DNA from 4 places in the Neobacillus sp. KR4-4 genome. Region 2 is predicted to be linked to each of the others. Evidence: predicted binding sites of a transcription regulator. Region 2 holds the regulator's gene; each other region holds the start of a gene.
What was found. The regulator Rex, encoded in region 2, represses fermentation and respiration genes when NADH is low (regulators of the CRP and FNR family bind a similar motif). The targets are predictions, from matches to a motif close to TTGTGAAATATTTCACAA.
Positions count from the first base shown of each region.

Region 1: ACE198_RS13010 (DUF1641 domain-containing protein) is a predicted target of Rex. The motif match lies at 2,185-2,202, and genes of this name have one in related genera.
Region 3: ACE198_RS20605 (formate/nitrite transporter family protein) is a predicted target of Rex. The motif match lies at 1,980-1,997, and genes of this name have one in related genera.
Region 4: ACE198_RS16420 (DoxX family membrane protein) is a predicted target of Rex. The motif match lies at 2,318-2,335, and genes of this name have one in related genera.

Region 1 is NZ_JBHHJU010000011.1:19,582-24,252, reverse strand. Features, by position in the region: gene ACE198_RS13020 (GerAB/ArcD/ProY family transporter) at 1-949, shown strand, start outside; gene ACE198_RS13015 (sigma-70 family RNA polymerase sigma factor) at 1,153-1,842, opposite strand; gene ACE198_RS13010 (DUF1641 domain-containing protein) at 2,301-2,741, shown strand; gene ACE198_RS13005 (NAD(P)/FAD-dependent oxidoreductase) at 2,770-3,951, shown strand; gene ACE198_RS13000 (organic hydroperoxide resistance protein) at 4,557-4,671, shown strand, end outside.
Region 2 is NZ_JBHHJU010000040.1:34,786-39,456, forward strand. Features, by position in the region: gene dcuS (DcuS/MalK family sensor histidine kinase) at 1-954, opposite strand, end outside; gene ACE198_RS26060 (sulfite exporter TauE/SafE family protein) at 1,096-1,848, opposite strand; gene ACE198_RS26065 (redox-sensing transcriptional repressor Rex) at 2,060-2,719, opposite strand; gene moaC (cyclic pyranopterin monophosphate synthase MoaC) at 2,755-3,252, opposite strand; gene ACE198_RS26075 (ABC transporter ATP-binding protein) at 3,430-4,671, shown strand, end outside.
Region 3 is NZ_JBHHJU010000024.1:32,181-36,851, reverse strand. Features, by position in the region: gene ACE198_RS20610 (VanW family protein) at 1-930, opposite strand, end outside; gene ACE198_RS20605 (formate/nitrite transporter family protein) at 1,117-1,941, opposite strand; gene ACE198_RS20600 (methylated-DNA--[protein]-cysteine S-methyltransferase) at 2,251-2,775, shown strand; gene ACE198_RS20595 (SpoIID/LytB domain-containing protein) at 2,850-4,671, opposite strand, start outside.
Region 4 is NZ_JBHHJU010000015.1:109,813-114,483, forward strand. Features, by position in the region: gene ACE198_RS16405 (exonuclease domain-containing protein) at 50-655, opposite strand; gene ACE198_RS16410 (TetR/AcrR family transcriptional regulator) at 831-1,403, opposite strand; gene ACE198_RS16415 (MBL fold metallo-hydrolase) at 1,416-2,123, opposite strand; gene ACE198_RS16420 (DoxX family membrane protein) at 2,418-2,927, shown strand; gene ACE198_RS16425 (hypothetical protein) at 2,985-3,206, opposite strand; gene ACE198_RS16430 (M4 family metallopeptidase) at 3,665-4,671, opposite strand, start outside.

The sequences.
Region 1 (4,671 bases), on a different contig from region 2:
TTCTTTAACTTTTTTGGTTGTTCATCTATGTACTCTCCACCCCAACCAAACATTGTTTCAATTTAGCCAGGCATTGTTAGGTAAATGGTTAGGAAGACTGATTGTCCTTCCTTATTTGGTTTCCTGGTATATTTTAACTGCTGTGTTACTGCGTGCCTTTGCAGATTTTATTCATCTTATACTTCTTAACAGAACTCCTCTGTGGTTAATCATACTGCTTTCAATAGGTTTAGTGACATATTTGTCCTATACCTCAGGCATAACGGGAATTGGACGATTTTGTGAACTAGTAGGGCCCTTAATTATTTTTACGATGATTGTTAGTTTCATTTTAATTGTACAAAACTTAAAGTTGCATAATTTACTACCTTTCTATGCTGATTCCGAATGGATGAACATATTGAAGGGATCAATTGCTCCTGCTTATTGGTTCTCAGGTCCGTTCGTCTTATTGGTTATCGTTTCTTTTGTACAAAACACAAAAAAAGTGCTTTCAAAATCCATCTTAGGCGTAGGAATTACTATTTTCGTAATCTTTACTGCCACCCTTATTGTCCTGTTGGTCTTTGGGCCGAATTTATCAACCAAATTAAGATTTCCTTATTTTTCGGCAGTTAGAACGATTGATATTTTAAATTTCATTCAAAACGCTGATATCTTTTTGATGTTTATTTGGATCTTTGGAGTGATTGCCCAAGCTTCCCTTTATTTTTTTATTGCAAGTTATGAAATGGCAAATTGGATTAATGTAAAAGATTGGCGAAAAATTATTTGGTTCGGCGCGCCTGCGATCGCTATAATCACTATTTTGATTCCTGGTGTATCAGCATTTACATTATTCGACGAATTTTGGACAGCTGTGGTATTCCCTGTTTGTGGTATTGGTATCCCTCTTTTCTTATGGACCCTTTCAGCCGTCAAAAAGAAAGCATACGAAAAAAAGGTTTGAAGAAGCTTATTTCATTGAACTATTTTTCTTTATGTACGTAAAAGAGTTTAAGAAAGGAGATACAAGACCCCTTTCTAAATAAAAATAAAAAAGCTTAAATGGCTATTTACTAGCCCTTTAAGCTTTTAAGGTATTTACAAGATAATGGAAGGTAATCATCCCCTGCTATTACGATCTCCATTGGATATCTGATATTCCATCAATCATTGATGCTTGCGTAACATGGCCAAACAGAAACTTTTCAACATGATCTCGTGTTTCAATTGGTTCACCAGCACCCAATACTTTGCCTCCCCCATCTGAGACCAGTACAACAATTTGATCATAGCTAGGACTTGATTTAGGTTCCCCTGTTTGAGTGCTATTAATAAATAATGAACTAAATCTTGAGAAGCGGCTTCAGAATGAACTTCCTCTTTAGAACTAAGCTTCATCTTTGCACTTGCGCGGCTAAACAACTTGCGGCAATTCGCTTCGCTTTTTTCTATGAGTTCAGCTATTTCATGATATTCAAAGCTAAGTGCTTTACGAAGGACAAAAACGACACGCTCGGTCGGTGTAAGCTTTTCAATTAGCAGAAGCATCCCGTAAAACAATCGATCGTCACAGACGACCGAATCTATTGAATTTTCTTCAGAACTAGAAAGAAGTTCAGGAAGCCAATCTCCAAAATATAGATCTCGCCTCTTGTGAGCTGTTTTTTGTAAATCCCGACACCGATTCGTTACCATTTTACAAAGATAGGCTTTAGGTTCACCCAACTTATCCGGCGGTACGTCATATAACTTTAAAAAAACGTCATGGACAACATCTTCCGCATCTGTAACCGATCCTGTCAGTTGGTAGGCGAGTTTAAACAACAACATTTTATATTTTTCGTACAGTTCTTTCATCTCTTCACTTCCATTCTATTTCAACAATTCACTAATTCGTAGCAGGGCTATAAATATAACGAGATAAGATACAATTTTGTGACAAATTAAAGTATTTTTCTTAAATTTGTGCAAAACATTTCCTATTAAACATGGATCACGTACAAAGAGTATTAGAAAAGACTATTATCCTGAGTATCTATTATTTAGAAAGAGCATGTTTTGATATTCGTATCAAATTTAAATCTAATTTGACCGCTTGTCACAGAATGAATCACTAATTCGTTACATATATGTAATCCTGCTTACGGTAGGAATCCTGTGAGGTCTTTATATTCTCACAGCCAAATTTTTTGGGATTATTTGTGAAAAATTTCACAATATTTTAAACCGTTAGCTATTCCAATGTTTCCATGGGAAAGGTGTCTCTTTAGCTCCTTATAAATAAAATTATTACTATACGCAAAGGAGAATTAGAAATGGCAGAAATAATTACTCAAACAAAGTCTAAACAAGAAACACTAAACTTGTCAGCAAATCTAGAACAATTTGATATCCTTGAACGGCTATTAAAACCTGAGGTTCAGGAGTCATTGACTATGTTGGTCGATCAGCTTCCAAAATTGACTGAACTTGTAAATTTTTTGACGAAGTCATATGACTTTGCTCAAACTGTGGCTAATGATGAAGTACTAAAAAACGATACTATTGGAGCGATACAAGAAATTTTAGAACCTGTAACACACAGCGTAAAAAACATTGCATCAATGGCTATCGAAGCAAAAGACCGTGCTGAGGAAAGCAACGAAGTGATAGGCCTTTTTGGACTTTTAAAGATGTTAAAAGATCCGCAAGCCCAGAAGTTATTCCGTTTCGTAAACACTTTTCTACAAATTACTGCAGAACGAGATAATAAATAATACTAATAATAAGAACGGAGGATTAATTATGGCTAAACATATCGTCATCTTAGGTGCGGGTTATGGTGGACTACTAACTGCTTTAACTGCTCGCAAATATTTATATAAAGCTGACGCACAAATAACAGTGGTTAACAAATATCCAACTCACCAAATCATCACTGAACTGCACCGCCTTGCAGGGGGAACTATTTCTGAACAAGCAATTTCTATATCTTTAGAAAAACTTTTCAAAGGAAAAGATATTGATCTTAAAATTTCAGAGATTGAATCTTTTTCAGTAGACAATAAACTATTGAAGCTTGCTGATGGTTCTACTTTAACTTATGATGCCCTTGTTGTTGGTTTGGGAAGTCAAACAGCTTATTTCGGCATTCCAGGACTTGAAGAGTACAGCATGGTGTTAAAATCAGTTGATGATGCAAACAACATTTACAATCATATTGAAGATCGCATTCGCGAATTTGCTCAAACGAAAAATGAAGCAGATGCAACAATTCTAATAGCCGGCGGTGGATTAACTGGCGTTGAATTAGTTGGTGAAATCGTTGAGAATATGCCTAAAGTTGCTAAAGGCTATGGCGTTGATCCTAAAGAATTGAAAATCATGCTCGTAGAATCTGGTCCAAAAATTCTTCCAGTTTTACCTGATCAATTAATTAAACGTGCAATGACTAGTTTAGAAGCCCGCGGAGTTGAATTCTTAACAGGTCTTCCTGTAACAAATGTTAAAGGAAATGAAATCGACTTAAAAGATGGCCGCAAAATCATAGCAAATACTTTCGTTTGGACTGGTGGAGTACAGGGCCTTCCTCTAGTTGGAGAATCAGGCCTCGAAGTAGATCGTAACCGTGCAACTGTTAATCGTTTTCTTCAATCTAATTCTCATAATGACGTATTTATTGTCGGTGACAGTGCTGTTGTCTATCCTCCAGAAGGTGGTCGTCCATACTCACCTACTGCACAAAATGCTTGGCAAATGGGTGAACTTGTTGGTTACAATCTATTTGCATACTTACAAGACAAAACATTGAAAGAGTTTGCACCAATTAACTCAGGTACACTTGCAAGCCTAGGTCGTAAGGATGGTGTTGCTATAATTGGGTCCAACTCAATTCCACTTCAAGGGCTGCCAGCTACTCTAATGAAAGAAGCAAGTAACATACGTTATTTGTCACATATTAAAGGACTGTTCAGCTTAGCCTATTAAAACTTATTCATAAAATTGCTAAATAATGAATAAGTTTTTGTTTCTAAGAGGTGACTCAAACCCAAATGGCTTGATCAATCTCCCCTAACGATGAACTATTTACGATTGTAGCCAATACAAATTCCATTAAAGTAAATAATGGAATTTGTAGGCTATAGTCGTTTTCTTTTAGGTAAAGATATCCCCGTGAATTGAATAGTTCAAATATATCCATATAAGTTTGTTCATACGTAAGAAACATGATGTTATGGTGGTTCTTTTTTAGTTTGAGGAAAAAATGGATGGTTAAAAAAGGCTTCGATTGGATGGATGTAAAATTAATAAATCTATTATTATGGAGAAGTAGCTATTATTATGGAATGCATTTGAAAGGTAATGGAAATGATGATTGGTTAAATTTGTGAATTGATTCACAAATATCTCTTCACCATAAGTTTTTTGTTTTTTCGCTTTATATCTTATTTTAATTAGATGGATGGATGGACTCTTCCCTTCCCCCATCTTGAAAAAAATTTAATTTTATATAATTAAGTTGTGGACAATTTAATTATATAAAATTAAATTGTAGGCAATTTAATTTTAAATATAATTTATGAGGTGATTATATGTCAGTGCTGTTTACATCAAAAGCAACAACACATGGTGGACGTGAAGGAAGAGTAAAATCAGAGGATGGAATCATTGATTTGAATCTTGTTATGCCGTCACCAAACAACAAGA
Region 2 (4,671 bases):
TTGTATTTCTGTTTTATCGCGAAAAGTTGCAATGGCCCCTACGACCTTATTCCCAACAATAACAGGGACTCGATTAGTTAAAATGGTCATTCCATTTAAATTCTGTTCTTCATCCAATTCAGCTTTACCCGTTTGTAAGAGATCTTTTAAGCGCGTGGTAGACAAATACCTTTCTATATTTACCCCCATCGGATTATCCGGCAGTCCTGCCTTGTGAAACATCTTTAAAGCAGCTCGGTTGACAAGTGTTATCTTTGACTCTTGATCAACCGCGACAATTCCTTCTCTGACGGATTGAAGCATAGCGCTTCTTTCTTCTAATAATTTTGCGATCGCAAACGGCTCAAGCCCAAGTAAGATTTTTTTGATATATCTAGCTAAAATAACAGCCCCAAGAACACCGATTAATAGACCGATCAGGGTTCCAATATAGATCCCAGTTCGGCTCTTTTTGACGGCCTTTTCCACATTATCCAGCGAAATCCCAACGGCCACTGCCCCGATTTGTTTCCCTTTTTCGTCCTTAATGGGTGTAAAAGAGCGTAATGAAGGTCCCAGCGATCCCTTTGATATTGACGCATGCTCTCTTCCTTTTAAAACAGGTCCTTCATCTCCACCCCTGAATGGCAACCCTATTTTATTACTGTCGGGGTGGGATTTTCGAATGGCATTCATATCCATCACGACAATAAAGTAAACATTTGTAACTTTCCTCATTTCATTTGCATAGCTTTGAATGTCCTTTTCATCGCGTTTCCCACTCATCGCCTCAATCACAAGCGGACTATGTGCAACCATGCGAGCTACACTTCTTGCTTGCTCCGCCTGATTCTTTTCCGTCTCTGAAGCAATTCTGGAACTTATAAGTAAATCCGTTATCAACAGCGAAAAAGTAACCACTACACAAACGAATACAATAATCACTGATTTTAAACTCCATCTGCCCCTTCTCATATTTCCCTCCAGCTGTACCGGGTGTCAGGCACCATCTTGATGCACCCCTTGATGACAATGTAATCATTCAGGTAAGTAAAGTAAACGCAAAAAAGCTGCAAAGCTTGCTATGACAGAACTTTGCAGCATTAGAAGCTTTCTTTAACTTATCAGTAATATAGCTCCTGCTAAAATAGGGGTCAGGACCATCGCACTTTTTAAAACGGGCTGAGGTGCAAAGTCCGTAAACTTGGCCCCGACATAAGAACCAATCATGGTTCCTGCCACCACTTCAATTAACAATGGGAAGTTCAAGTATCCTTGAAAATAATAGCCAGCTCCCCCTGCTAAAGCGATGGGCAGAATAACAAGCATGGTTGTACCCACCGATTGTTTAAGCGTAAGTCCCAAGATTAAAAGCAGTCCGATTTGAATGAACGGTGCAGCACCAATCCCAAATGTCCCAGACATCAACCCGGTAACCAAACCGACTAGCGCTGCTTTCTTAATAAGAAGAAGGTTGCTTGGTTCGTCTTTTTTATAGTTTGCCTTAATTTTTTGAACAATAAACAATCGTACGACCAAGATCAAAGCGGATAGAAACAACATCCCTGCGGTTAACCAATGCAAGGAATGGATGGGAATCAAACCAGCTAGCTTTGAACCAAAATAGGAAGCAATCGACCCAAATCCTCCGACAATTAGACCCGTTTTAATCGAAATATTTCCTTGCCGAAAATGACTGTACGCACCTGACAAGGTAGTAAACACCATGGCAGCTAAAGATGTCCCTAAAGCGACATGGATGGGAACTCCAAAAACCACTGTTAAAATGGCAATAATAAAGCCAGAACCTCCTGCTCCGACAAATCCTAATAATACCCCAAGTACAAACATAGTCAGCACGATCGCCAACTTCATCCCCTCCAATTGCAAAAACCCTAGATGTCACTCTAGGGAATGTGTGATCTATAATCCCGATAGTAATCGCTTGCAAATAAACTACCTACATCTTAGTCCAGCCCTCAGTATTTTGATAGATTATGTAATTAAAAAAAGCAGGGTATGAAGCATACAAAAGAGCTCTCCACAAATGTTGTGAAAAGCTCTGCTCTTAACTAAATTACTATTCTTCTTCCTCTAATTCCACCGTCGGATAATGCTTTAAAAAATAAACAAGCGATTGCAGTTCCACTGCTAAGTCAATATGATGGACTCTAATTTGCGGGGGAACATTTAAGCGTGCTGGCGTAAAGTTTAATATTCCCTTTATATTTGCACTCACAAGTCGATCAGTAATCATCTGTGCAACTGGGGCTGGAACCGTTAATATCGCAACGGATATACCCCCCTCAGATAAAACCTTCTCCAATTCATCCATATGATAAACCGGGACCTCGCGAATTTTCGTTCCCATTTTTTCTGGATCCACATCAAAGGCACATTCTATTTTCGTGTTATTATTCTTTAAAAAATTATAGTTTAAAAATGCCGTGCCCAAATTCCCTACCCCTATTAAAGCAACCTTTGTTAATTCATCCTGGTCCAAGGTTTTACGAAAGAAGGAAATCAAATAATTGACATTATACCCATAACCTTTTTTTCCTAATGCTCCGAAATAAGAAAAATCGCGGCGAATCGTGGCTGAGTCGACCTTTACGGCTTCACTTAGTTCGGCTGATGAAACCCTTTGCTTACCGGAAGAATGCAGGTTTTTAAGAAATCGGTAATAAAGGGGCAGCCGTTTGGCTGTCGCCTGTGGTATTTTCATTGTTTCATTACTCATAATCTCCCACACCCCATGGATAATTTAGTTAAAAATCATTTAACTTTTTCGTTTCTCTTAAAATCACCATTTTTACCGCCTGTTTTTTCGACAAGATATGTAGGGCCAATCACCATACCTTTATCAACGGCTTTACACATATCATAAACCGTTAAAGCGCATGCTGACGCAGCTGTTAACGCTTCCATTTCTACACCTGTATTCCCCTTGGTTTTAACGGCTGCCGATATATTTAAGCGATAATTCTCTTCTGTGTCCTGCTCCCAGGAAAAAGATATATTAACCCCCGTTAAGGGGATCGGATGACACATCGGAATCAAATCCCACGTCTTCTTTGCTGCCATGACCGCAGCTACCTGTGCCACTGCTAAGACATCACCTTTTTTTATCGCGTGATTCGTAATTCTATCGTAAATTTCTTTCCTAACTGTAATACTGGAATGAGCAAGTGCCGTCCGTGCTGTTTCTGGCTTATCACTGACATCGACCATTTTTGCTCGGCCTTCTTCATTAAAATGCGTTAATTCTGCCATATAAATAATCCTCCCTTCAAATCATACACTATTTTTCCTTATCTGTCTGTGAAACTTTGAACGAAATTCAAGGTTTTTGCCGATTTAACACCTTCATCCACCTAATCTGCGCCTCAGTTTATTGCCGATATACGGGGAATAAGGTACACTAAACCTATGTAATAGAGGTGAAAAAGAATGATTTTGTTACAGGTTAATCAACTACAAAAATATTATGGTGCTGACCTAATTTTATCGAATATTAAATTAGAATTACAAACTCGAGACCGTGTGGCTCTAGTTGGTCGCAACGGGGCAGGAAAATCAACATTATTGAAGATTATTGCTGGCCACTTGTCACATGATGGCGGTGAAATCATCAAACCAAAAGAAGTAATGATTGGCTATTTAGCCCAAAATACTGGTTTAGAGTCCACTTTGTCGATATGGGACGAGATGTTGACTGTATTTGAACCGCTGCGTTTAATGGAAAAGTCACTTCGGGCCCTTGAAGAGCAAATGGCCGATCCTAATGTATTTGATGATACTGGAAGATACGAGAGAATCCTAAAAGAGTACGACCATCTTCAAGTGAAATTTAAGGAGCAGGGTGGATATCAATACGAGGCAGAGCTCCGTTCTGTACTCCATGGGTTAAATTTCCCTGATAAATCCTTGATGATATCAAGTTTAAGCGGCGGACAGAAAACGCGTCTTGCCCTTGGTAAACTGCTATTAACTAAGCCCGATATCTTAATATTGGACGAGCCGACCAACCATCTTGATATTGATACCCTGTCCTGGCTGGAGCAATATTTACAAAGTTATCACGGGGCCATTTTGATTGTTTCCCATGACCGCTATTTTTTAGATAAGGTGGTTACGCAGGTATATGAAGTCTCCCGTAAGCAAATCCAACGATTCACAGGCAACTATAGTGCCTACCTAGATCAAAAAGCGGCCAATTATGAGCGTGATTTAAAGCTTTTTGAAAAGCAACAGCAAGAGGTGGCAGATCTTCAGGATTTTATCAACCGGAATTTGGCACGTGCATCAACGACCAAACGAGCCCAAAGCCGCCGCAAAAAGTTAGAGAAGATGGAACTGATGGACCGCCCCTTAGGAGATGAAAAATCGGCAAACTTCTCGTTTGAAATTGAAAAACAAAGCGGCAATGACGTGTTAACGGTCGATTCCCTTGCTGTCGGTTATCAGGGCGAAAAGGTCTCAGAAGCCATTTCTTTTCGTGCCTTTAAAGGAGAAAGCATTGCCTTAGTTGGCCCAAATGGAATTGGTAAATCAACCTTATTAAAAACAATTATTAAAAAGCTTCCTGCCCTAGACGGAACCATTCTCTATGGAACAAACCTTTCCATCGGATATTACGATCAGGAACAGGCTGAATTAACTTCCAATAAGCGTGTTTTGAATGAACTCTGG
Region 3 (4,671 bases), on a different contig from region 2:
GTAGATGGATTGGATAATAAAAGGTGCACCTGTCGTATTTTGAAATTTGAAGTCTGGGCCGCCAAAGGAGACGGTGGCATCTCTGCCCGCAGGGACATAACCTACTGACAAGGAATGGTGATGTTTTTCAATATAACTAACACCTAATTGGTCCACTGAATTATACAGAGTGGAAGAAGTCTGGCAAATCCCCCCGCCAATACCATCGACTAATTGTTTATTCACGATTTCCTTTGCTTTTTGATATCCATGTTCGGCATCACTTGGCCCAACTGTCGTGTTAAAAGAGAAAATATCGCCGCTTCCCACAATAACATTATGGATTGCCTCTGCTGACAATTTGATATTTTTCGACCTTCCCACTACCCCACTGTTAAATCTGGTGGTATAGGTTGCAACGACTTCTTCCCCTAAATGCTTCACATCTTCCGGCTTATACCTGCTCTCGGTCACATAAAGAGGCAGTTCCACATCTCCTCCCGCTTCCGATGCAGTTAACACCCTTTCAACCAACTCAGATTCTTCTAAAATAACTCTTGGTTTCCCTTTTATGATTTGACCGTTTGAATCGATCTTATCGAGGACCATTCGTTGGTCATAGCCAGGGGTAGTTTCCGTTCCTCTTGCCAAGTCCTTTGCCCACTTTTCTAGTTCCTTTTTATACGCTTCGTTATTAGTTCCAAACCCCATGTCGACTGGAAGAAAGGTTTTGATAATCGATTTCGTATTGGGGTCCATTACATTAACTGTAATAGGTTTTGGTTCTTCTTCCTTTTGGGGTTCTCCTTGAGGTATTTGAACCGAATTTTGCTTTGGTTCTGTAACTTTTTCTTCAACCGCTTTTTCTTTCACTGATTTTTCTGTACAACCGGCCAATCCTAAAAAACTACAACTGACTAAAACTACAATTAACCACGAGCTTTTTTTCATTTCCCCAACCTCTTATCCAATATTTTCATGCTTGATTTTGAACTTCCAAATGAATTCCATTCATTCTCCGATTTTATTCGCGATAACCTGTCAATATGATAAATAAGTGTTTTCAAACATGAAAAAAGCCCCTATTAATTAGGAGCTATTTATCATAAGAAATTATTTAATTTTCTGTATACTTGTTTATCTAATATTACTTTTCATTATAGGCTGAATCACTTTTGGTTCAGTTATAGTAAGTTCATTTTTCTTATAGGCATGCCAATAGGCCATTGCGATAAATACTGATCCGCCCACCGCATTTCCTAGAAAAACAGGGATAAAATTCTCTAAATAGGCTAACCAAGTAAAATGGCCTGCAAAAATCGCCGCAGGAATCACAAACATATTAGCAACCACGTGTTGAAAACCAATCGCGACAAAAGCCATCGTCGGAAACCAAATACCGGTAATTTTTCCGACCATATCATTTGCTCCATATGAAAGCCATACAGCCGCAGCCACGAGCCAATTACAGCCGATCCCTGAAATGAAAGCTTGGAGAAAAGTGGCTTCTAATTTATGGTCAGCAATACTAATCGTTCTTTCCAAAAATGGTCCTGTTTCCGTGAGTCCAACCAAATGTCCAAAAAAGTAAGCCACAAATATGGCCCCGACAAAGTTACTAAACGTTACAAGGAACCAATTATAAATAACCTTCCTGGTGCTAATTTTATTTGCCATCCTTGCTATTGGAACTGCCATCATATTCCCAGTTAACAATTCTCCACCAGCTAACAAGGTAAGGACAAGACCAATTGGAAAGACAGAGGCACCAATCAAGCTGCTTAATCCTTCTATATTTCCTGTAAGAGTTGCTGTTACACGGATGAAGAGTAAATAACCTAAAGCAATAAAGGCTCCTGCCTCAAAACCCAGGATCAATGTTCGTAGCAGCAGGTAATTTGCCTTTTTCACTCCATTCTCAATGGTAATTTCCATAATTTTTTCGGGTTTACTGTACCCCATCAGAAGGACTCCTTTTAAATAAACTAGATTCTTTTAGATTGTGAAATATTTAACATATTTATTTTATAACAAATTCTTCTAAAATCCTGTGAAAATTTCTTTAACTATTTTTTAGCGCTTACATTTATCTTTGTATTCTTGCTTTTATACTCAAAATTACTTACTTCCCTCTTTTAATAGAGGTATACTGATATGGAGATAGGAATAATAAATCCAACTCATTTCGCCACACTTTAAAAAAATAACAACCTTTACACCATCAGAATATCGTCAAATGAACAGAATTGAATAAAGAAAAGAGGCTTTATTATGGATAGAAAAATCATTTATTGGAGTTTATTTGTTCATGGCCCATGGGAAATGTATCTTGCAGCAACAACCCAAGGACTTTGTTATGTTGGATCAGACCATAAGGGCTTTGAGGAATTAAGGGACTGGGTGCAGAAAAAGTTCCCTCAGCACCAATTGGAACCAGACGATCAACGAATGCACATATATGCTGACCAATTCGCTGAATATTTTCAAGGAAAAAGGACGAAGTTTACTTTTCCAACCGATTTTTATGGAACTCCTTTTCAACAATCTGTTTGGAACGCATTAAATGAAATTCCTTACGGGTCTACCCATACTTACTCGGAAATCGCAGAAATCCTTCAAAAACCTAAGTCAGTTCGTGCAGTGGCCTCTGCCATCGGGGCCAACCCAATCTTAATTACGGTTCCCTGCCATCGGGTGATTGGAAAGAACGGAAAACTCACTGGATTTCGTGGCGGTTTGGAGATGAAGGAAAAACTGTTGGATTTGGAAAAAGCGCCTTCGAACGCGAAGGGATAAAAAAGAATGGCTGGAAGTAATCTTCGAGCCATTCTTTTTATATAATATTCTGTTACATTCAAGGGCAAAAAATATTATTTTAAATACGATTTTGATACATAACCTGTCGTTTTACCATATTTGATTTTATACCATGATCCTGTTGTGGAAACTATCGTTACGGTTTGATTTTTCTTTAACGATCCAATCACTTTGCCTTTAGTGGAGGCTGAGCTGCGGACATTCAGTCGAGTTACAGTCACTTTTCCCGTTTTCATTTTGACAACTTTTTTAACTTCGAAACTAGTTGTCACGCTCGAACGATTTTTACTTGTGTCCGTCGCAGATATTACAACCGAATATTTCCCATTACCTAATGATTTTGTATTGTATTCCTGATTAATGGTCCCTGCTTTTGTTTGGATATCTTTTTTCAAGTAGCTAAGGATTTTACCGGAATTGTTTTTAATATACAACGTTACCTTTGCGTTTTCGTTAGTTTTAAAAGTAATGTGGGCTTTATTATTTTTGTTATCTATGCTTGCTTTAACGCCACTGAATTTAGGTGCGGTCTTGTCTTTTTTTACCTCAAAAGATGGCAATGTCGAAGATCGATTATTACTCAAATCAACGGCAATAATTCCTGCATAATATTTTCCGTTAGCTAAAGAATAACTGTTATATTCTTTGGTAATCGTCCCTGCTCCTGTTAGTGCATCTTTTAATAAATAGGTGAAAATCTTGCCTTTGCTGTCCTTAAGATAAACTGTTACTTTTGCCTTTTCGTTCGTCTTAAAGCTAACAAATGTTTTATTTTTCAAATGATCGACATTTACTTTGACTTCACTAATCGTTGGAGCAGTTTGGTCTATAACTGGAGTCTTTGGCGTTTCCTGAACCGGTTTAACTGCCGCTAGTTCTTCAGTTGTACTAGTTTTCTGTTCTGATGGTTCTGGTTGTTCTGTGGTATCTGCTGCTTTCTGTTCGGTTGGTTCAGCTGGAGCTTCTACAACAGGCACAGGTCTGTCGCCGTACTCTCTTACAATGGATGCACCATCGTAATAAAAGGCAAGAATCTGATTGTATTTTTGGCCTGCTTCGGCACGATTCTGTGCACCCCATTGACTTAATCCAACACCATGGCCGTCACCCAATCCGGAAACTGTAATGGTTCCGTCCTTATCCGCGATGTTTGAAACAAGATAACTCAACATCATCCGATTGCCGACCATTGCACGAATCTGTGAGGCTGCTACATTTTTATATTCTAATTTTTGCGGGATATAAGCGCCATTTTCGTCAATTTTATCTTTTGTTAAAAATTCAACTGTTATATTTCCCTTGGAAACACGACCGCCAGATGTTGGGGTGTGCAAGCTTAGTACAGGTATAGCTGTAATTTTAATTTCTTTTCCAGCATAGCCATGCGTGGCCATCCAAGCTTTTATCATATTAATAATGGTAGTATCTTTTTCTTTCATTTGACTCCATGTCAAATTAGCGGGATTAAATTGTTGTTTACTTATGGAGAATTTCCAAGCAGTTTTTGCATCATACGGATCTTCTTTAATCGTTAAATATGAGAGTGGCGAGGAACCCCAGACATTGGCATTTGATTCTGTTTTCCCGCCATTACTTGCAGAGAAAACGGCACTAACTAGCCGGCCATTTGCCTTTAGGACTTCCCCTTTTGTTTCATCCACTGCAGCTGTACTATTGGGATTCCAAGTATAACCACCATAAACTTGATAATTAATCGTATCATCAATGGTTACTGATTTATAAGTAAGCGCATAGGTTCTTGCCGCTATCGCTTGCGTTTTTAATGCTTCACGGTTCCAACTGGCATACATTTCAGAAGGGACAACACCTTTTAGGTAATCTTCCATGTAAATCTCGTTAATCGGACGAACATAC
Region 4 (4,671 bases), on a different contig from region 2:
GTTTTTTTGCCATTCTAACAAAAAAACTAATCAAGCGTGATTAGTTTTTTTAACCCATTTTCGATCGCGAAACGGCTGGCTGATATTTTCTCATTGGGGACTTTTCTAGCACTTCTTGAAGATAATAGTTTCCATTCGGACTTGTTTTCTTAAGCAGCTCCAACAAGTATGTAATATCATCTAGTGCTCTATGTGTTTGGTAGTCTGTAATGTTGTGTGCTTGTAATAGCGTGAGTAATTTCCCATTGGGAAATCCGTAATTTTTCCAAGGGATATTTCTCATTGTACAGTACCATTTCAGATCGTTAACTTCTGGATACATATGATAAAGAAAGCTTCGATCGAAGGAGGCATTATGAGCAAACACGGAATCGGCACGATGGAAGTATGTTTTTATTTTTACATCATAAAAGCTTTTCCCTTGAACCATTTCATATGGGATTCCATGAACTCGATACGCTGAGTCATAATTATTCCTTGCTGTACGGGAGAGGGGCTCACGTAAAAAGGAATCTTCTTCGATAATATCGATTACCTCGCCAGTGTCGGCTCGATAAGAAAATAACTTTAAGGCAAGTTCGATTACTTCATCTTTGGTTGGCCCTAACCCGGTAGTCTCAACATCTAATACTAATCCCAATTTTTCTGATCTCATTTACATGATCATCCCTTAATTCTAAACTTTATCCCATTATACCAAAGGTCAATGGAGAACTGCTATCTCCAAAATGTACCTTCATGTGTGTACTCATGGGGAGGAGGTGCTCCAGAGTGCCCATGACAGGTATTTTTCTATGTCTTTGGACTGTGAACCTTCCTATCGACATTACTTAATTCCCCTCTTCCATCCCCGCAAGAAATGCCTTGATAATAATTATTAGACTTTCATTCAAATCCAACGACATCTTGAACCCGCCTTTTTGCTCTAAGGCTGAAAATCCATGTAAAATACTGCGCAAGCCCCTGACAGCATGCAGGGCACGCTCCCCTTCTAAATGATATGCCTGCAAAATCCGGACAGAAAGGTCAACGATTTTCGCCCCTGCTTGCTGCACATCCACATCTTCTGGATTCGGTGCAAGTAAAGTAGCCTCATAAATTCCTGGATGCCTACGGGCAAAATCTACATAAGCCTGACTTACCGCGAGGACAGCTTCGGTGCCTGACACCCCAATTGCTGCATCTGCCATCACTTTATAAAGCATATTGATTCCATAGATCGCCAATTTCTTTCGTAATCCTGGAAGTCCGTCGAAATGATTATATAAAGAAGGCGAGCGGATACCTAGTTTCTTCGCTAGGTTTGCTAAGGTAACTTCCTGGATCCCCTGCTGGTCGGCAAGTTCTCCTGCCGCTTCAATAATAAAAGATAATTCGAGACCGATTTTTGGTCTTGGTGACATAGTCATGACTCCCTATCCAATTTTTCGTTCAAGATGTTTGATTGCCTGTTCCATTTCTTTCCTAGGATTCATCACCATCTCCCCATGGCCGACCGCAAGTAACTCTGGTTGGTAACTCACTAATTTCCGTGCGCTAATCATGGCTGTTTCTTTACTCCAAGTACCAAAGGCTGGGAATGGAAACCATGGGACTATATCCCCTGCTACCGCCATTCCACCCCGTGTCTGCAAGGCGTCCCCAGCAATCAACGCCTTTGTACGTAAATCTAAAAATGACATCGAGCCGGGTGTATGTCCTGGCGTTTCAATCGCGGTTAACGAACCAATCAAGTCGCCTTCCTTCAATAAAATACTAGGTCTCGTTTTTAATTTTTTCGGTACACCGCCTTTAATCGCGGTTTGTGCCTCATGAGGGTCAAGCGAACGATCACCATTCATTAGCCTATTGTCGCGAACCGAAATATACACCGGTACTGCTGGCAGCATTTCTTTTATTGAATCCAGCGCACCGACATGATCTTCATGAGCATGTGTCAGTACTATTTTGGTAATTGGCTTTCCAATCGATTCCGCGGCCTTCATAATTCCCTTCGTGCAAAAACCTAGTGCCGCATCAATTAACGTTAACCCATCCTCTTCCTCCACCAAATAGCAGTTGACTGGAAAAACTCTTGCCATGAAAGTGACTTGATATAAATATCCATTTTTAATCATCCTCAACTGGCATATCCCCTTTAACTAATATCGTTAGTTTTATAATAACTAATACCATTAGTTTTATCAAGACCCTTTTTGGTAAAAATTTCAACTCTTACTTTAAAGCTATATTCATCTCCTATACCAAAAAATACTAACGAAGCACTCCATGAAAAAGGAGTGTTCGTTCAAAACTTGTTCAAAACTTTTTTACGAATATGTGAAATAGTGAACAATTTGCCCTGATTTCGAAATAAGTTTGTTATAGTAACAATGTAGAAAACAATTAACAAACTTAATAAATAAGGAGTGTTTCACATGGTAGTAAATTGGTTAAGAGAAAACAAAGTTGCCGCAGGAATTTTAACAGTCCTCCGCCTATATATCGGTTATTCTTGGTTAACAGCTGGGTACCACAAATTAGCAGGTGGTTTCGATGCTTCTGGATTCTTAAAAGGAGCCATTGCTAATCCCGTAAAAGGACCTGACGGCAGCGTAGTTTATGGCTGGTATGTTGATTTCTTACAACACTTTGCATTACCAAACGTTGATATTTTTAACACAATCGTTCCACTTGGCGAGTTTTTAGTTGGACTTGGACTAATTCTTGGATGCTTAACAACTGCTGCCATGTTCTTTGGTCTTGTGATGAACTTCTCTTTCTTCTTAGCAGGAACTGTATCTCATATTCCAACTGACCTTTTCATTGGAGCAATTATTCTATTCGCCGGTTATAATGCCGGCCGCATCGGTCTTGATCGTTGGGTAATCCCATTCATTCGTAAAACAGCTATTGGAGGTAATAAATTCGTAAAACACAACGTTTAAACCAAACAAAAAGCGACGCCAATCTTGGGCATTATGCCAGATTGCGTCGCTTTATTATTAATAGCTATTATCCTCTTCTAAACTTTCCTTGTTCACGTACCAATTGGTTACCTGTGTAAGAATAGCAAAGACGAAAAAGAAATTCATAGCCCAGACATTTATGAATGGAGCTATGCCGCCAAACTCAATGGTTTCAAGGCCTTTGAGATTCATGACAATCATCGATTCGATAAAAATAAGCACAAAACCCACTACACCAGCAATAGCCGCCCTAATCATATGTCTTCCCCCTGAAAAATTATTTTGTATGTAAATTCGATAAATGTATTTTGACAATTTTGTGAACACCTTACTTTTATTATATTGCAAAAAAAGGGAATAACAACACCCGGTAAGAAAAAAATTTATCCACCAACAAACGGCGCAATTTTTATAAATATTCGCTAGTTTAATAGTATCGAGTAAAAATATGGGGAGAAATTTAGATTTCAAATTTTTATAAGTATATGCCATCTTAACTACATTGCACATATAAAATCTTCACAACTTCCACACAAGTTCCACCTAAATTCTACATAAGTTTTTCATATGATTAACTCAAGTTAATACGGAAATGGTTTGAAGAACTCATTTCTTAAAACTTCCCATTATTGGATTGGTGCCTGACACCAATCCTTTTTTTTGCTCAAAGAAAAAGTCAGCCATCCCCTTTTATGATGGCTGACCTCTTTCTTTTCTTAGTTTACTCCTACTTGTGTCCAAGCGGATTTAACGGCATTGTATTGTGTGCTGCCTGATCCATAAAGGTCAGCTGTTGCAGCAAGGAGCGCTGCACGTGCCCCACTAAAATTACTTGTTGGAGTCAAATAAACTGTAAGTGCACGATAGTAGATTTTTTCAGCCACAGCTGTCCCTAGACTTGAAATCGTTAAATAGGCTGCCTTATTCGGAATTCCGCTGTTTGTGTGAACGCCGCCATTATCAGATGTTGTATTTACGTATCCGCTCATATTATCTGGCTGTCCATAAAGTTTAGGATTGGACAGGCTGCGAAGTGCATCACCAGCTGTATTCGGCGTGTAAACATCTTCCCCCATTAAATAATCACCTTTATCAAGAAACACCCCGAATGTGTCAGAAATGGACTCATTTAAGGCACCCGATTGATATTGGTACTGTAACCCAGCTGTTCTTTCCGTAACCGCATGGGTTAATTCATGGGCTACAACATCAAGAGCACCTGACAGCGAACGGAAGGTTTTTCCATCCCCATCTCCATAAACCATTTGTGATCCATTCCAGAAGGCGTTGTTGTAATTTCTACCATAGTGGACAGTGGAGCGAAGAGTGGCTCCATTATTATCAAAACTATTTCTATTAAATGTATTCTTATAATAATCATAAACAACACCAGCATAGTAGTGTGCATCTACATCGGCTCGCTGTCCGGTAGCGTTGAAATTATTATCAGCATCCACTGTATAATTACCAGGTAATCGGGATTGATTTGCTGCCGTTCTTGTTTCAATGACACCCGTCATCGGCTTAGTAATATCATATAAATAGTAAGTTCCGCTTGAGTAGTAGGTGTTTATTGTTTTCGTATCCCCAAGGACACCTACTCCTGTTCCATCAGCCACCGCATTATAGGACTTTAAGATATTCCCGTTGACAGCATCCACATAAACAACCCAATTAGCAGGGTATGGCTGAATAAATTGGAGATTTGTTTTGTAAGCCAGAT